2 regions of the Ureibacillus endophyticus genome follow, and region 2 is predicted to be linked to the other one. Evidence: predicted binding sites of a transcription regulator. Region 2 holds the regulator's gene; the other holds the start of a gene.
The links. Region 2 encodes Rex, which represses fermentation and respiration genes when NADH is low (regulators of the CRP and FNR family bind a similar motif). Its sites were predicted from a motif close to TTGTGAAATATTTCACAA; they were not measured.

Region 1 (7,716 bases), 110 kb from region 2:
AATGCGCTAATCAAAGGAGCTAATGCTTGTCCTGAGTTTCCGCCAACTTGATAAATGGATTGGGCTAGTCCTCGTTTATTCCCAGCAGACATAAATGAGACCCGGGATCCTTCGGGGTGGAAAACTGCCGAACCGAATCCTAAGAATAATACCGAAAGTAATATTAACCAATATTGCTCTGCTAGTATGAGCATCGTTAATCCAACAAAAGAACTCATCATGCCAATAGGCAACGCAAAAGGCATTGGTTTCTTATCACTCACAAACCCAACAACTGGTTGAAGGGCGGATGAAAACATATTTAATACAAAAGATATAATCCCGAGTTCAGTAAAAGTTAGCCCTAAATCTCGTTCAAGTAAAGGGAACATTGCTGGAACGACAGATTGCATTGTATCATTTATTAAATGAGCTACTCCAATAGCAATCATAACAGGATAAATGGGATTATTAAGAGTAGCTTTAGTTTCACTCATAATGTCTCACCTTCTAATTTCAATTCGTATTTACCATTATACCCCTATATTGTTAATTTCATAGTGAGATTAATGGTGTATTGTAAAATAGTTCATTGTTGCAGAGTAGTTCTCCGTTCCGACCGACGCTTCACGCAGAAAGTTTAGCTCTGTAGCGAAAGGTGAATGCCGCCAGCTACACTCGCTGCCTCCACTACGAACAACAATTCGGTACTAGTAAGTGAAAATAACCTACATTATGATTAGTACTATATTGTTCAAATAGCCATTATCCAGAGCCTAAAAAAAGAAGATTCCAGAATGCCTGGAATCTTCTTTTTTATATTTTAAGTATTAATAAGCTAGACCGTATAAAGCTTTAATGTGTGATAAGTAACGGATATTACTTGCTTCTTTCATTAATGTAGCTGGAAGGCCTTTAAGTGGAATGTTGTTACCACCAACAAGTGCTACACCATCTTTACGTCCAAGGCTTGCAAGTGTTCCTGAGTTAATTGGGTTGAATGGTTCTAATTTTTGACCACGCATTAATGCGAAAATGTTATATCCAGCTGTTTCACCCATTTGCCATGCAACTTGTGCAGTAGGTGGATATAATGGACGACCACCATCAGCAGGAAGAGCAACAGATGCATCCCCAACAACAAATACATCTGGGTGAGATGTTGATTGAAGATATTCGTTAATTGTTGCTTTACCACGATCACAAGCAAGACCTGATTCTTGAACGATTGGAAGAGCAGCAACTCCACCAGTCCAAATGAATGTGTTAGCTGTAATTACAGTGCCATCTTTTAATGAGATTTTGTTTCCTTCTACACCTGTTACAGGTAGGCCAGTTAAGAATTCTACACCACGTTTAGTTAATGACTCAGTAGCACGTTGAATTAAGTCATCTGGAAGTACTGGTAAAATTTTTGGACCAGCTTCAATTAGCTTAATGTTAAGTTCATTGAAATCTACACCGTATTTTTTAGCGATAGCAGGGAAGTTATCGACGATTTCGCCAACAAGTTCTACACCTGTTAAACCGCCACCACCGATTACGATTGTTGCATCAGCTAAATCTTTTGATTGTGCATATGCTTCAATTTTGCTTTCAATATGTGCATAGATACGGTTTGCATCGTCAACTGATTTTAATACCATACTATTTTCTTCTAGTCCTGGAATACCGAAGAAACCTGTTTGGCTACCTAAAGCAACAACTAAATTATCGTAGGATAAAACTGATCCATCTGCTAGGAAAACTTCTTTATTATCAACGTTGAAAGATTTTACTTCTTGAACAACTACGTTAATATCTTTTCCTTTGAATAATTTGTTTAAAGAAAAAGATACAGCAGGTTCTTTAATTGTTCCACCTGCTAAACGGTGTAATTCTGTAATGATTTGATGAGTCGGGTATTTATTTACAACGGTAATTTTCGCTTCATCGTTGCTTGCAAATTGACGTAATTTAAGTGCAGTAAGTAATCCACCATAACCTGCACCTAAGATGACGATTTCTTTTGACATGATTATCCTCCGTCCTTATTAAATTAATGAACTGATTTATACTTTAAGCTTTACGTTCAGCTTGGATTTGTAAAAATGCGTTGGCAAAACGGAACAGTTTTTGTGCTTCTGGATCTTTTAATAATTTTAGTAATCCAAATAAGCCGATTGTTTCGTTTGTTTCTTCTGCACGATCTTTTGCTTCAATTGCAGCTGAAGCTAAGCCTTTAACAGAGTCGATAACTGGTACTGAAACTTCTTTAATTGCGTTTACAGTATCATTTTTAAGTACGTCATCTGTAGCGACTAATTGAGCCATGTCATAGGCTTTAGTTAGAAGAGTAACAACCTCAGCTAATTTTGGTAATGCTTCTACTAAAGTCGTTAACGATTCTTGAACTTCAGGTTTTAATAATTGATCAAGTATATCTATTTTTTCTTTGCTAACAGCCTGCTGAGCTTGAATCAATTCTTCTGACATTTTCATTCTCCTTTTCCATTGTAGTTTTCTTTTTAACTAAAAAGTTTGAAAAATATTTCACAAATAGCCATTTGTTAAATAAAACATAGCTATTTTACCATTCCCACGTAAAACATCATAATATATAAAAACATAGTAAACAATAGACCTTTTCTAAAAGTATTGATGAAAAACTACAAAAGCACTAAAAATTTACATTGTATTATAAATAATGTCTCACCGCTAGCAATTAAATTTGTTTGGATAAAAATAATTTGGAAAAAAGCTACAAAAAACTACTTTTTTGTGAATATTGTGTACCATAATCACTTTGAATTATACGACTTATTGAAAGGTATTTCTAATAATAAAGTGGCATTTCTATTATTTATATGATAATTCTAAAATTAATCTAAAGTATAGTTTGGAATTATCTAAATTAGTTATGATTATCCTTCGCTACGTGTGTTGAAATGTTCTTTTTAAACTTCTCTTTATAGTTTGTTACTTCCATCAATGCTTGTTCTTCTAGTGGAATGCGAACTGAAAGCATTGCAAAATTTAATAGCGTAAAACATATCGCAGTAAAGTATGCTTGAAACATAAGAGGGAGTACAAGAATTTCAATACATACAACTAAATAGTTAGGATGTCTAAAAAATAAATATGGGCCCTTTTTTACAACATTCGCTCCTGGCAAGATAATAATTTTAGTGTTCCAATATTGTCCTAAAGAAGTTAGACACCAAATACGTAACCCTTGAGTTAATAAAAATAAAATAAAGAGCCAAATAAAAAGAGGGGAAAGTTGTCTGTTAAAAATAAGAATTTCCCCAATTAAACTTATAAAAAAACTTATATGCAGAGCTAACATAAATGGGTAATGGGATTGTCCGACTTCAAATGCACCTAATGATTTCATTTTTTTCTCATTTCTTTTTGCAACGAAAACTTCAACTAGTCTTTGAACGATGACAAAAGAAATGATAGCGACTATGATCATCCGCTTATTCCCTCCATTGTAAAAGTACTGCTTCTCCACTAAAACCGGGACCTAGAGCGACTAATAATCCATGAGTATTTGGTTCGGTTTTCTTTAACATGAATTGTTCTAGAACATATAGAACAGTAGGGGAAGACATATTTCCGTGTTGTTTTAATATGGTACGGGAAATAGCAGTTTGTTCTTCAGTAAGCTGCAATGCTTCTTCATATGCTTTTAATACTTTTTTTCCACCTGGATGGGCAACAAAATTATCAATTTGTTTTTCAGAGATGCCTTCTTCCTTGAGGAAATCGTGAATAAAGGGACCTAGCCATGTCGAAATAATACTAGGAATATCTCTAGAAAATACGACATGCAGACCATCATCTTTAATATCCCAACCCATCACATCCAAAGAATTAGGCATCCATTTAGAAGCAGTATTCAAAATATGCGGGATAGGCTTTTTTGTATTCATTAATACTTGGTCACCACATACTAAAATACATGCAACACCATCTGCGAAGAGTGAGGCACCTACGAGATTACTTTTTGAAAAATCGTTTTGTTGGAAAGTTAGACTAGCCAATTCAACGCACACTACAAGAACTTTTTCTGTAGGGTGAGCGAGACAATAATCAAAGGCTCTACTAACACCAGAAGCACCGCCTGCACAACCTAGACCCCATATTGGAAGTCTCTTAATACGATCAGAGAATTTCATTTTATTCATTACTCTAGCATCAATACTTGGAGTTGATAGGCCAGTACTCGAAACGAAGATAATCGCGTCAATTTCTTCTGCAGAAATTGGCTTCTTTAAAAATTGAGGATTTTCTAAACAGGCTTTAATTACTTCTACACTGTATTCCGTTGCAAGTTTTATATATAAGTCATTCCGTTCACCAAAAGTGTGCTCTTTTCTATGCCAATCTAATGGGACACAAAATTGACGTTGTTCAATTTCACCATTTTGAAAAACCTTTAATAATCTTTCGAGTTGTGGAATTTTATCATGAAAAAGTTCTTTCGTTAATTGCTCAATATTTGATTGTTTCAAAATATGCGGGGGATCATATGTACTTATGGAAACAATTTTGGGCATAATTAAAATCTCCTCTTTTTTATAGTTTTCTCCAGGTAAATTTCAAATATGCAAAAAAAGATGTTAGAGGGCGTAAATTAAAAAAATGCTGATAAAGAATGTTTTAAACATTCTATATCAGCTTAATTTGATAAGGAGGTTTTAAATGTTCCCCTGTTTGTTTCACTTATTAGCTTATTATTTTCATTTATCATGATTGTTTTCAATAGTAGCTCTAAATAAAGTAGGAAATAATCGATGCAATCCTTTACAAGTTCAATATAGGAAAAGAAAGAATCTGATTTTTGATAATGTAAATAATCACATTTTAATACTTCTAATAACTTATTAGAAAACAGGTGGATGTTTGTTGCATGGAACTGTTCTAAACATGTAGTAAGGCTACAAAAGAGAATTTGATCTTCTGCTTCAGGGTGTTCGATAATGGCAATATCTTTTAGTAAAATTTCAAGGGATTTGATATAGCCAAAAAATGAAATATCTTTATAGCCTAGTAATTCAGCATTAATGGATTGTGTGTAGAGGCTTTGAAATTTTTTAGACGTATTTTTAATTAAAGAATGCTCATTAAAACCATACATTGGAATAGAAAAGAGATATTTCCCATTTGTCGATGAACCATCTCCAAAATCGTTTACAATAAAATAAAAATTTTTACAAGATGGACAGGAGAGGGAAATCACGCGAATTTTAAAGTTTTCATTTTCTAAGTCTTTACTGTCTTCAGCTTTTGGATGAATATCAAGATTACAATGAGGGCATTTATTAATGACTATGTATGCTAGCTGCTCATAGTTATAAGAGACTTTCTTTAACTTCGTTTCGTATTTTTGCATATTTATTATAATCTCCTTTATGAAGCTTAATAGATTTAAATTTACTTTTTTAGATAGTATTAACACTATGATTTCCAAAAATGGAAATTAAAATACAATGCAAAATAAAAAAGGTGTAAAGAAATATCCTTACACCTGTGTTGATTATTTATTTGTAAAAATATGAATGGCATCTCGTAGAAATTCTGTCCCGCCTTCAATTGCTTTGTCGTAATATGCTTTAAAACGTTCATCTGCAACATACATATCGGCAAGACCAGCATGTGCTTCCTTTGAGTAGGATGGCCATGAAAACGTTAGCCATTGTTTATGCTTCTCAGCAAGTTCTTGAGCTAAATCTGAAGCAGGATCACCTGTAGCGAATGCTTTTGGAAGTAATTCTAAAATTTCAATGCCCAACTGCTCCATAGCTTCATAATCTTCCTTTGACATTCCACGGAATTTTGCATTCGATTGTTCAACTACATCTTTTCCGTATTTCTCACGGATTTCATCACCATATTTTTCTTCATTTTCATTTATTAATTGTTCTTTAAAGGCTTCAAATTTCTCTTGATTACTCATTTGAATCTCTCCCTTTTCATGTTTTATTGTTTTCTCTATCGTCTCAATTAGTTGGTTCAGGCGGGTGCGTTTTTGAATAAGTTGCTTATAGTGATTTTCTAATGCTACTTGTTTATCAAAGTTTGGATTATTCATAATGGATAGAATTGTATCTAAATCTACGTCTAATTCTTTAAAGAATAATATTTGTTGGAGACGGTCAACTTCCTTTTGCCCATAGATACGGTAGCCTGAACTGTTGATTCGAGCAGGTTTTAACAAATTAATTTCATCATAATAGCGTAATGTTCGCGCGCTAACATTCGCTAATTTTGCAAGTTTGCTTATTGTATATTCCATTAACACCCCTCCTGATATCTCAATGTTAAAGGATGACGTAACGAGAAGGTCAACAACTGAATTGCAATTTTTTTAAAATTAAAATGAGGATTAATTTGGGTGGATTATGTAACTTGATCGTTCTTATTATGTTTGAACTAGATAATATAGAAAGAATCGGCTAATATTATCCTTGATATACAGCGTTTGAAAGGTGTAGCCATAATGGAAAATCGAAAGGTTCAAGTCAAGCAACCGAAGTATCAGAAAATAGCTGCGGATATAGCATCCAAAATTGTTGAAAAAAAATATTTAGTTGGTGAAAAAATATATGCAAGATCGTCTTTAGCAAGCCAATACGGTGTATCTTCAGAAACAGCTAGACGTGCAATAGCTGTACTACAAGATTTAGAAATCGTAGAAGCTACAAAAGGTAGTGGAGTTAGGATTAAATCCTACGAAAAAGCAGCCCAATTTGTCCATCAATTTTTAGAAGTGCAATCGATCCAACAAATACAAATCGAAATGCTTGAAAGTATAAAACGACAAAGAGATGAATTGAATCTCTTACAAGAGACAACAGAACGATTGGTCAATCGAACAGAAAGATTTCGTTCAATCAACCCATTTGTCCCATTTCAAGTAGAAATCATGGAAAACACACCCTACATTTCTCAATCGATTGGGACGATTAATTTCTGGCAAAATACGATGGCTACAATTGTAGGAATCTGTAGAGGAGACGAATTAATTATCTCGCCGGGTCCATATGCAACGATAGAAAAAAATGATATCGTCTTTTTTATTGGAAATGATGAATGTTTAGAACGAGTTCGAAAATTTTTATATCCTTATTAATTAATCTATTGGTACTATTCAGTGCCAATAGATTTTTTTATTTCGATGGTAGTTCTTGTGGGTTTGAGACAAGCAATTTGACCGTTTCAAAAGGTAAGTAAAAGTGCACTAATAAAGGCTTTATGAGTGTTTATTGATTATCAATTTCTCTATAAAATCAAAACTTTCTACTTCATGAAAAAATAGAGTAAAAAGGTAATAGTTTGACAATAGTAACAACCCTTTGTTAGCATTAGGTTGTTACTTGTGTAATGCAAATGAAATTTTTTTGAGAATATTAGGAAAGGAGAATGGCATGGGAAAAATAAAAGTAGAGAACGTGACAAAAATCTTCGGTAAACATATAAATAGTGCACTTAAGCTTGTTGAACAGAAAAAAGATAAAACTGAAATCTTAAAGCAAACCGGTGCCACTATAGGTGTTTACGATGCTTCTTTTACTGTCGAAGAAGGTGAAATCTTTGTCATTATGGGTCTTTCGGGCAGTGGTAAATCTACGTTAGTCCGTTTATTAAATCACCTCATCGAACCTACCAGTGGAAATATATACATAGATGGCGAGAATATTTCCAAAATGAATAAACAACAACTCAGAACTATCCGTAGAGAAAAAATGA
Region 2 (7,716 bases):
TACCGCTGCTACGAATGCCTTAATCCCTAGCATCATCCCCATATCATAAGTTGCACCTGAAATTGGCGCGATAACTGTTCCTGCTAATGCACCGACACCAGCACTTACGATAACCGCAAATAAAGACATCTTTTCAGGGTTAATCCCCATTAAACGTGCCGCAAATGGATTTACTACACAAGCAGTAAGAGATTTCCCTACAAATGTGTAATTGAAGAAATACATCATTAAAATTAATATGACAATCGATATACCTACAGCCCAAATATTTTGTGGCAACAACACTGCATCTAAAATTGTAATTGGCGTGTTATCTGTAAATGGAGGTAATGTTTGTACCTGTGTACCCCAAATAAGAATGGCTGCCCCACGTAGCACAATGGAAACACCAATTGTAATAATAATTAAAGTGGTTACCGATGACTTCCTCGCTGTATGAAGAGCCGTTCTTTCGAATATCCCTCCGATCGCCGCAACAATGACAATACTAAGGATAATCGCTAACCATAAAGGTACATTGTTATTAACCAGCGAAATACAAGTCAGTGCCCCTAGCATTGCAAATTCACCCTGGGCAAAATTTAATATACCGGTAACGTTATAAATCACAACGAAGCCAACTGCTATTAGTGCGTAAATTGCTCCAAGTGTTAGCCCTGAAAATAGCAGTTGCATCATTTGAGATAGTAATTCCATTAGGATCCCCCTCCATCAAAAAAATTTGAAAAATAATGAGCATTGGATGTTACTTCAATGCTCATTAGTCACTTACATATTATTTTTCAAGTACCCATTCACCATTTTGAATACGTACCATTTCAAAACTATCTGGAGCAAGACCCATGTGATTATCAGGTGTAATGTTAAAGATACCTGTAACACCAATGTACTCACCTAATTCATTTTCAATAAAGTCACGAATCGCTGCACGGTCAGTACCTTTAGACTCAATTGCCTTAACAGCGATATTGAATCCATCTGCTGCATACGTACCGAATGTACTAGCTGGTTTATTATATTTGTCTGTATATTGTTTGCTATAACTTACTAGCACATCTTTTTGTGGATTTGAATCTTCTAAACTATTTGCAACAAGTAATTTACCAGTTGGTAAGATTACATCATTAGCAGCATCACCTGCTACTTCAATAAATTGTTCTGTTGCAATACCGTGACTCGCTAAAATTGGTGCTTCTAATGCTAACTCACGGATATTTTTAATAACTACAGCAGATTCTTGTACTGTACCCCATACGATAATCGCATCAGGATTTTCTTTTTTAACACGAGTTAATAATGGTTTTGCATCATTTACTGTTGCTTCGAACTCATCTTCAATAACTGCTTCGATTCCGTATTCAGGTGCATACTTTTTAAACTCATCATGTCCACCTGTACCGTATGAGTTTGCAACATTTAACCATGCAACTTTCGTTAAGTTTTTATCTTTTAAGTATTGTAAAATACGCTCAACTGCTAATTGATCATCTTGTGGCATTTTAAATACCCATTTACGAGCATTTCCACTTTCATCGACATAAACTTGCTTACTTGCAGCAAGTGAAATATATGGAGTTTCATATTGTTCTGCAAGTGGTAACATTGCAAGAGCATTTCCACTTATTGTTCCACCGATTACAACTGTTGCTTCATCTTGTGTAAGCGCTTTTTTCATTGCTAAGATTGCTTGGTTTTGGTCTGACTTATCATCGTAAGTAATTAACTCGATTTGTTGACCATTAATACCACCTGCAGCATTCTTCTCTTCTACTAACATTTTAATTGTTTCTAGTTCTGGTTCCCCAAGTGCCGCAGCTCCACCAGATGATGAGAAGATACCTACGATTTTAATAGGTTCACCGTCACCACTAGGTTCAGTTGTAGCTGAATCTTCTTTTGCAGGTTCTGTTGAAGTTTCTTTTGTTTCTGATGCATTGTCTGAATTACATGCTGCTAAAAATAGCATAGTCATCAGTACAAACAGAGATAAGAATACTTTTTTCACTACAAAACACCCCTTATTTCTCTAATTTTTTTGTAAGCAATTATTAGCCCCTTTTCTAAATAATCGCTTACGGAAATTTGCTCCCCAATACAAAAACAAAAACAGCCTTTTCTTTTTGTACTGAGCAACAAACTAGCACTAAAATAGAAATATCATACATTAGTAAGAATTTTTCGGTTAAATTGTAGATATTCCATAAATATTGCTAGCTTATTTAGAAGATTAACATGTTTTACTAAATATTTTAAATACTTAAAAAATTCATTTTGTATAGATTATATACAAAAAAAGTATAAGACATTTCTCATCGTTATAAATAAATACAGTTATATAATTGTGGATTAGTATATTTTAAGCACTGTCAGAATAACCAATTAAAATCGTATAAAACCAATAAAATCAACGTTTAAAAGGATTCTTTATTTTTCTAACACTTTAACAAATTAAACCAACTCTTATTAATTACAAAAAATAAACTACAAACAATAAAATGTTATATATTAAAATGTAATAAAATATGATATCATACATATTAAATATGTAATTTTCAGAATACTGAATGAAAAAGGTATAGATTAAGGAGGAGCCCAATGGATTTAAGACAATTGAAGTACTTTGTCACAATTGTTGAGGAAGGTCAAATTACAAAGGCTGCTAAGAAGTTACATATGGCACAACCTCCCCTAAGTTATCAGTTAAAATTAATAGAATCAGAGCTTGGGTGTCAGTTATTCGATCGAAATGGACGTAATATGATACTCACTGAATCCGGAAGTATCCTCTACAAAAAAGCCAAATCATTATTGGCTAATTTTGAAGAAACAATATTTGAAGTAAAAGAAGTTGGCAAAGGGATAAAAGGACTTCTGTCAATCGGCGTTGATCAAACTTGCCAAAACTATATAACTGATAAAATTGTAAGTATGAATAACGAATATCCCGACTTACGCTTCAAATTAAATGAAGGAGATACCTTTGCTTTAACAGAAAGCTTAGATCGAAAAGAAATTGATGTTGCTATTATTCAGCATCCTATAGAAGATGAGCGCTTCGATTCAATGATATTACCTGCTGAACAATACGTTTTAGTAACACCCGATAAGTGGCAATTAGATGGCCCAATTGAAATGAAAAGCTTAAAAGATATACCATTCTTATCTTTTTACCGACATCGAAAATGTAACACGTATAAAATCATCATTGATGAATTTAGAAGACATGGTTTTACACCTAATATTATTTGCGATTGTATTGATTTAGCTATGATTGTAACCCTCATCAAAGAAGGTTTGGGAGTAACCATTTTACCGCGCAACAGTTTGGATAAGCTTAGTACTAACGGAATTAAAATTCTTGAATTTGTAGATTGTAATATTCAATCTCAGGCTACTATTATTTGGCCCAAAAACCGCTATTTATCCAAAAACGCTCGTAATTTTATTGGTATGTTTAACAATGCAACAACAGCGGACATGGAGAAAGATATTGTTACATTATAATTCCCTTCAGATAATTACGGGGCTCCCATTAGCGGTAGGTCACTTACAAATGAGCCCCATTTATCACAAATAAAAAACACCTATGAGACGTTAAGAATCCCATAAGTGCCTTACAATTAATTTAAAGTTGTTTATCCCTTTATATTCCGCATTTCCTCAATTTGACGGCGTTGTTCTGCTAAGGCTTGTTCAACCTGCAATTTTTGTTCTGCTTCTTTTTCCTCTTTTACTCTCAACGCTTCCGCCTCTTCGTATTTCTTGTATCCTATACGTGCGATAACAATACTAATTTCGTAAAGAATAAAAAGTGGAATTGCAATAAGTAGATTTGAAATCAAGTCTGGAGGTGCCAAAAGCACAGCCAGTACAAACAAAACGAAGTATGAGTATTTACGGAACTTAACCATAAGTTTTGGATTTAATAACCCAATCCTAGCTAAAAATAGTGTTACAACAGGCAATTGGAAAATTAACCCGAAAGGAACAACTAATTTAAATAGGAATGAAAAATATTCATTAATACCGATTGTTTGCTGAATATCGAGATCATTCGATAATTTCATCATAAAATTCATAACATTTGGAAACAAAATAAAGTAACCAAATGCTAGTCCACCAATAAACAGTATAAATGAATAAGGTATATATTTTAATGTTGCTTTACGTTCCGTCTCATGTAAACCAGGCGTAATAAATGCCCATAGTTGATATAAAATGATTGGGGACGTAATCACTAATGCTACAACAAATGTAACTTCTAAATAAACAGTAAGCGGGTCACCTACGTTAAACGCGTTTAGCGTCAATTTTTCAGCATCTTCATGTTGGATATATTTAATGATTGGTTCTGCTAAATAAAATCCCCCAATTAATGCTATTACAAAAAAGGCAGCACATATAAAGAGACGCTTTCTTAGTTCTTCAATATGCTCAATAACAGTGAGTTCTTTTGGATTCATACTAATGTGACATCCTTAACTTACTTGTTTTGGTCCTTGTGTTCAATGACTTTCTTTGTGTCATGATCATCATCATCGATTAACCCTTTTGTACCTTTTTTAAACTCACGAAGCGTAGAGCCAAATGCCTTTCCAAGCTCTGGCAACTTTTTAGGGCCGAAGATTAATAAAGCTACAATACCGATAATAACTAGGCTCACTGGTCCGATTGCATTTAAATGCACAACCATGATAGCCACCTCCTCTATTATATGTACATTTTAACGCATCTTGTCGTAATTTGCTAATATATAATGTGAACACTTTTCGTCAGTCACTATTTCGAATTAAATAAATCAATGCTTCTAATTCAACCGACAAATCGATATTCATTAACTTCATGGATTCAGGTACATTTAAACGTACTGGCGTAAAGTTCAGTATACCTTTCGCGTTGATTGCTGCAAGTCGATCTGTCATCACTTGAGCAGACCGTGAAGATACAGTTAAAATTGCAAGTTCTGCATTATATTCATGGTACATTTCCTCTAACCGATCTGGATGATACACAGGAATTCCATTCACTTCTGTTCCCTCATGTGGTGCCTTTGAATCAAAAGCCACTACAATTCTTGTATTATGGTTTTTTTGAAAATTGTATTTTAAAAACGCATTACCTAAGTTCCCTACCCCGATTAAAGCTACGTTTGCACCCTCGTCTTGGTCAAGTGTTTGTCTAAAAAACTCAAGTAAATAAAGAACATCATAACCGTACCCTTTTTTGCCAAGTGCCCCGAAATAGGAAAAATCTCTACGAATCGTAGCAGAATCTATTTTCATTGCCTCACTAAGTTCCTGTGATGAGATTCTTCTTTTACCTTCATTTGCGAAATTTTGCAAAAACCGATAGTACAGAGGTAGTCTCTTAGTTGTAGCTTGCGGTATTTTCATTTCCTGTTTCAAACCATATCCCCCTAACAATATAACCAATACAATAGCAATTTTATCATGATTAAAAGGCTGAACCTTATTATATTAATAAAGAAAATTTTATAGAAATCGTTATCATATTACTAAACATGTTGAAATAAGTAAAGTCTCCTCGTTGCGAACAACACCCCCATCCATTACACTAATGTTAGCGAAACAGAGGTGTAAAGAATGATTGTATTACAAGTAAATCAATTATATAAATCTTTTGCGACAGATGAAATATTAAGTGGTGTAAAATTAGAAGTTCAACATAAAGATCGTGTTGCTTTAGTAGGACGTAATGGTGCTGGAAAATCAACGCTACTAAAAATCATCGCCGGCCAAATGTCTTATGATTCTGGTGAGATTATCATACCGAAAGATGTAAAACTAGGCTACTTAGAACAACATACAGGGCTCGAATCAACATTATCTATTTGGGACGAAATGATGACAATCTTTGCTCCCCTTCGTAATCAAGAACAAAAGTTACGTGAATTGGAGCAGAAGATGGCGGACCCTGCTGTATACGAAAACACAGAAGTTTATAACCGTATTATGGCTGAATACGATCAACTTCAACATGATTATAAAGATGCTGGTGGATATCAGTACGAAGCAGATACACGTTCTGTATTACATGGGATGCAATTTTTCCCTGAAGACTATAATAAACTAATTTCTTCATTATCTGGTGGGCAACGAACAAGACTTGCTCTTGCGAAACTCTTATTAAGCAAACCAGATCTGCTTATTCTAGACGAACCGACCAACCATTTAGATATTGAGACATTAAGTTGGTTAGAAAGTTATTTAAAGGGGTATGATGGAGCAATTCTAATCGTTTCCCATGACCGCTACTTCTTAGACCAAGTTGTTTCAATTGTATATGAAGTTAGTCGCCACCATGTATCTAAATATGTTGGGAACTATAGTGCTTACTTAGATCAAAAGGCAAAAAACTATGAACGAGATTTAAAATTGTATGAAAAAGAACAAGATGAAAAAGCGAAATTAGAAGCATTTATCCAAAAAAATATTGCCCGTGCCTCTACTACCAAAATGGCTCAAAGTCGACGAAAAGTATTAGAAAAAACACAATGGATGGACTCTCCTGATGGGGATGAAAAATCAGCAAATTTTGGATTCACCATTGATCGTCAAAGTGGAAATGACGTTCTTTCCATAGATGAATTAGCTATTGGTTATGAAGGAAATACAATATCCAAAAATATTTCGATGCGTCTATTCCGTGAAGACCGAGTTGCACTTGTAGGTCCAAATGGTGTAGGGAAATCAACATTACTAAAAACAATTGTAAAAGATTTACCGTTAATGCATGGAGATATTCGGTATGGTGCAAATGTTCAAATCGGTTATTATGATCAAGAGCAAGCAAAATTAACAGGCAACAAAAGCGTACTTCTTGAACTATGGGATGAATGGCCTTTAATGAATGAAAAAGATATTCGTACAATTTTAGGACGCTTCCTATTTAGTGGTGAAGATGTACTGAAACCTGTTCATTCATTATCTGGTGGTGAAAAAGCTCGACTTGCTTTAGCGAAACTTATGATGCAAAAAGCGAATTTACTTATTCTCGACGAGCCAACAAACCATTTAGATTTAGATAGTAAAGAAGTGTTGGAAAATGCACTAATCGATTATCCAGGTACATTACTATTTGTATCCCATGACCGCTATTTTATTAATCGAATTGCTACAAAGGTTATTGAAATGTCTAGTGATGGCTCCTTTGAATATTTAGGTGATTATGATTATTACCTTGAGAAAAAACAAGAATTACAAGAGTTAGCTGAAATGAAAGCAGCGGCTGATGCGAAAGAAATTAAGCAAGCTCCTACCGTAAAATCAACATCACAAATTGATAAAGATGCAAAAAAACGAGAACGTCAAATTCGTCGTACGATTGAAGAGCTTGAAAATGGGATGAATAAACTCTCAGAGGAAATAGCTCAGATTGAAGAACAATTGTGTGATCCTGAAATCTTCCGTGACCACGAAAAAGTATTGGAACTTCAAAACAAATTAGACAATGCCAAATCTGAACATGACGAAAAAGAAATGCAATGGCTTGAATTAAATGAAGAACTAGAGAATATAAATTCTTAAATAAGGTAATATTAATTAGGCTGTGTTGAAAATCCTTAATTTTCTACACAGCCTTTTCTATACTCATTAAATAGAAGACTTAAAATCATTTTTTAGACACCTACCATTTATTATCGAAAAATAATTTACATATATCTTGGTCAATAGACAAATTTCGATAAAATTCCTC

Region 1: a site for Rex is predicted at 2,500-2,517, ahead of NKR20_RS16895 (DUF1641 domain-containing protein). Genes of this name have one in related genera too.

Annotation. Positions count from the first base shown of each region.
Region 1 is NZ_JAMYWW010000001.1:3,417,891-3,425,606, reverse strand. It holds gene NKR20_RS16905 (MFS transporter) at 1-476, opposite strand, end outside; gene NKR20_RS16900 (NAD(P)/FAD-dependent oxidoreductase) at 810-1,994, opposite strand; gene NKR20_RS16895 (DUF1641 domain-containing protein) at 2,038-2,460, opposite strand; gene NKR20_RS16890 (isoprenylcysteine carboxyl methyltransferase family protein) at 2,873-3,436, opposite strand; gene NKR20_RS16885 (type III polyketide synthase) at 3,441-4,523, opposite strand; gene NKR20_RS16880 (hypothetical protein) at 4,646-5,359, opposite strand; gene NKR20_RS16875 (MerR family transcriptional regulator) at 5,504-6,262, opposite strand; gene NKR20_RS16870 (GntR family transcriptional regulator) at 6,467-7,099, shown strand; gene NKR20_RS16865 (quaternary amine ABC transporter ATP-binding protein) at 7,395-7,716, shown strand, end outside.
Region 2 is NZ_JAMYWW010000001.1:3,312,828-3,320,543, forward strand. It holds gene NKR20_RS16330 (branched-chain amino acid ABC transporter permease) at 1-696, opposite strand, end outside; gene NKR20_RS16335 (ABC transporter substrate-binding protein) at 776-2,005, opposite strand; gene NKR20_RS16340 (LysR family transcriptional regulator) at 2,596-3,504, shown strand; gene tatC (twin-arginine translocase subunit TatC) at 3,636-4,463, opposite strand; gene NKR20_RS16350 (twin-arginine translocase TatA/TatE family subunit) at 4,484-4,693, opposite strand; gene NKR20_RS16355 (redox-sensing transcriptional repressor Rex) at 4,773-5,405, opposite strand; gene NKR20_RS16360 (ABC-F family ATP-binding cassette domain-containing protein) at 5,604-7,547, shown strand.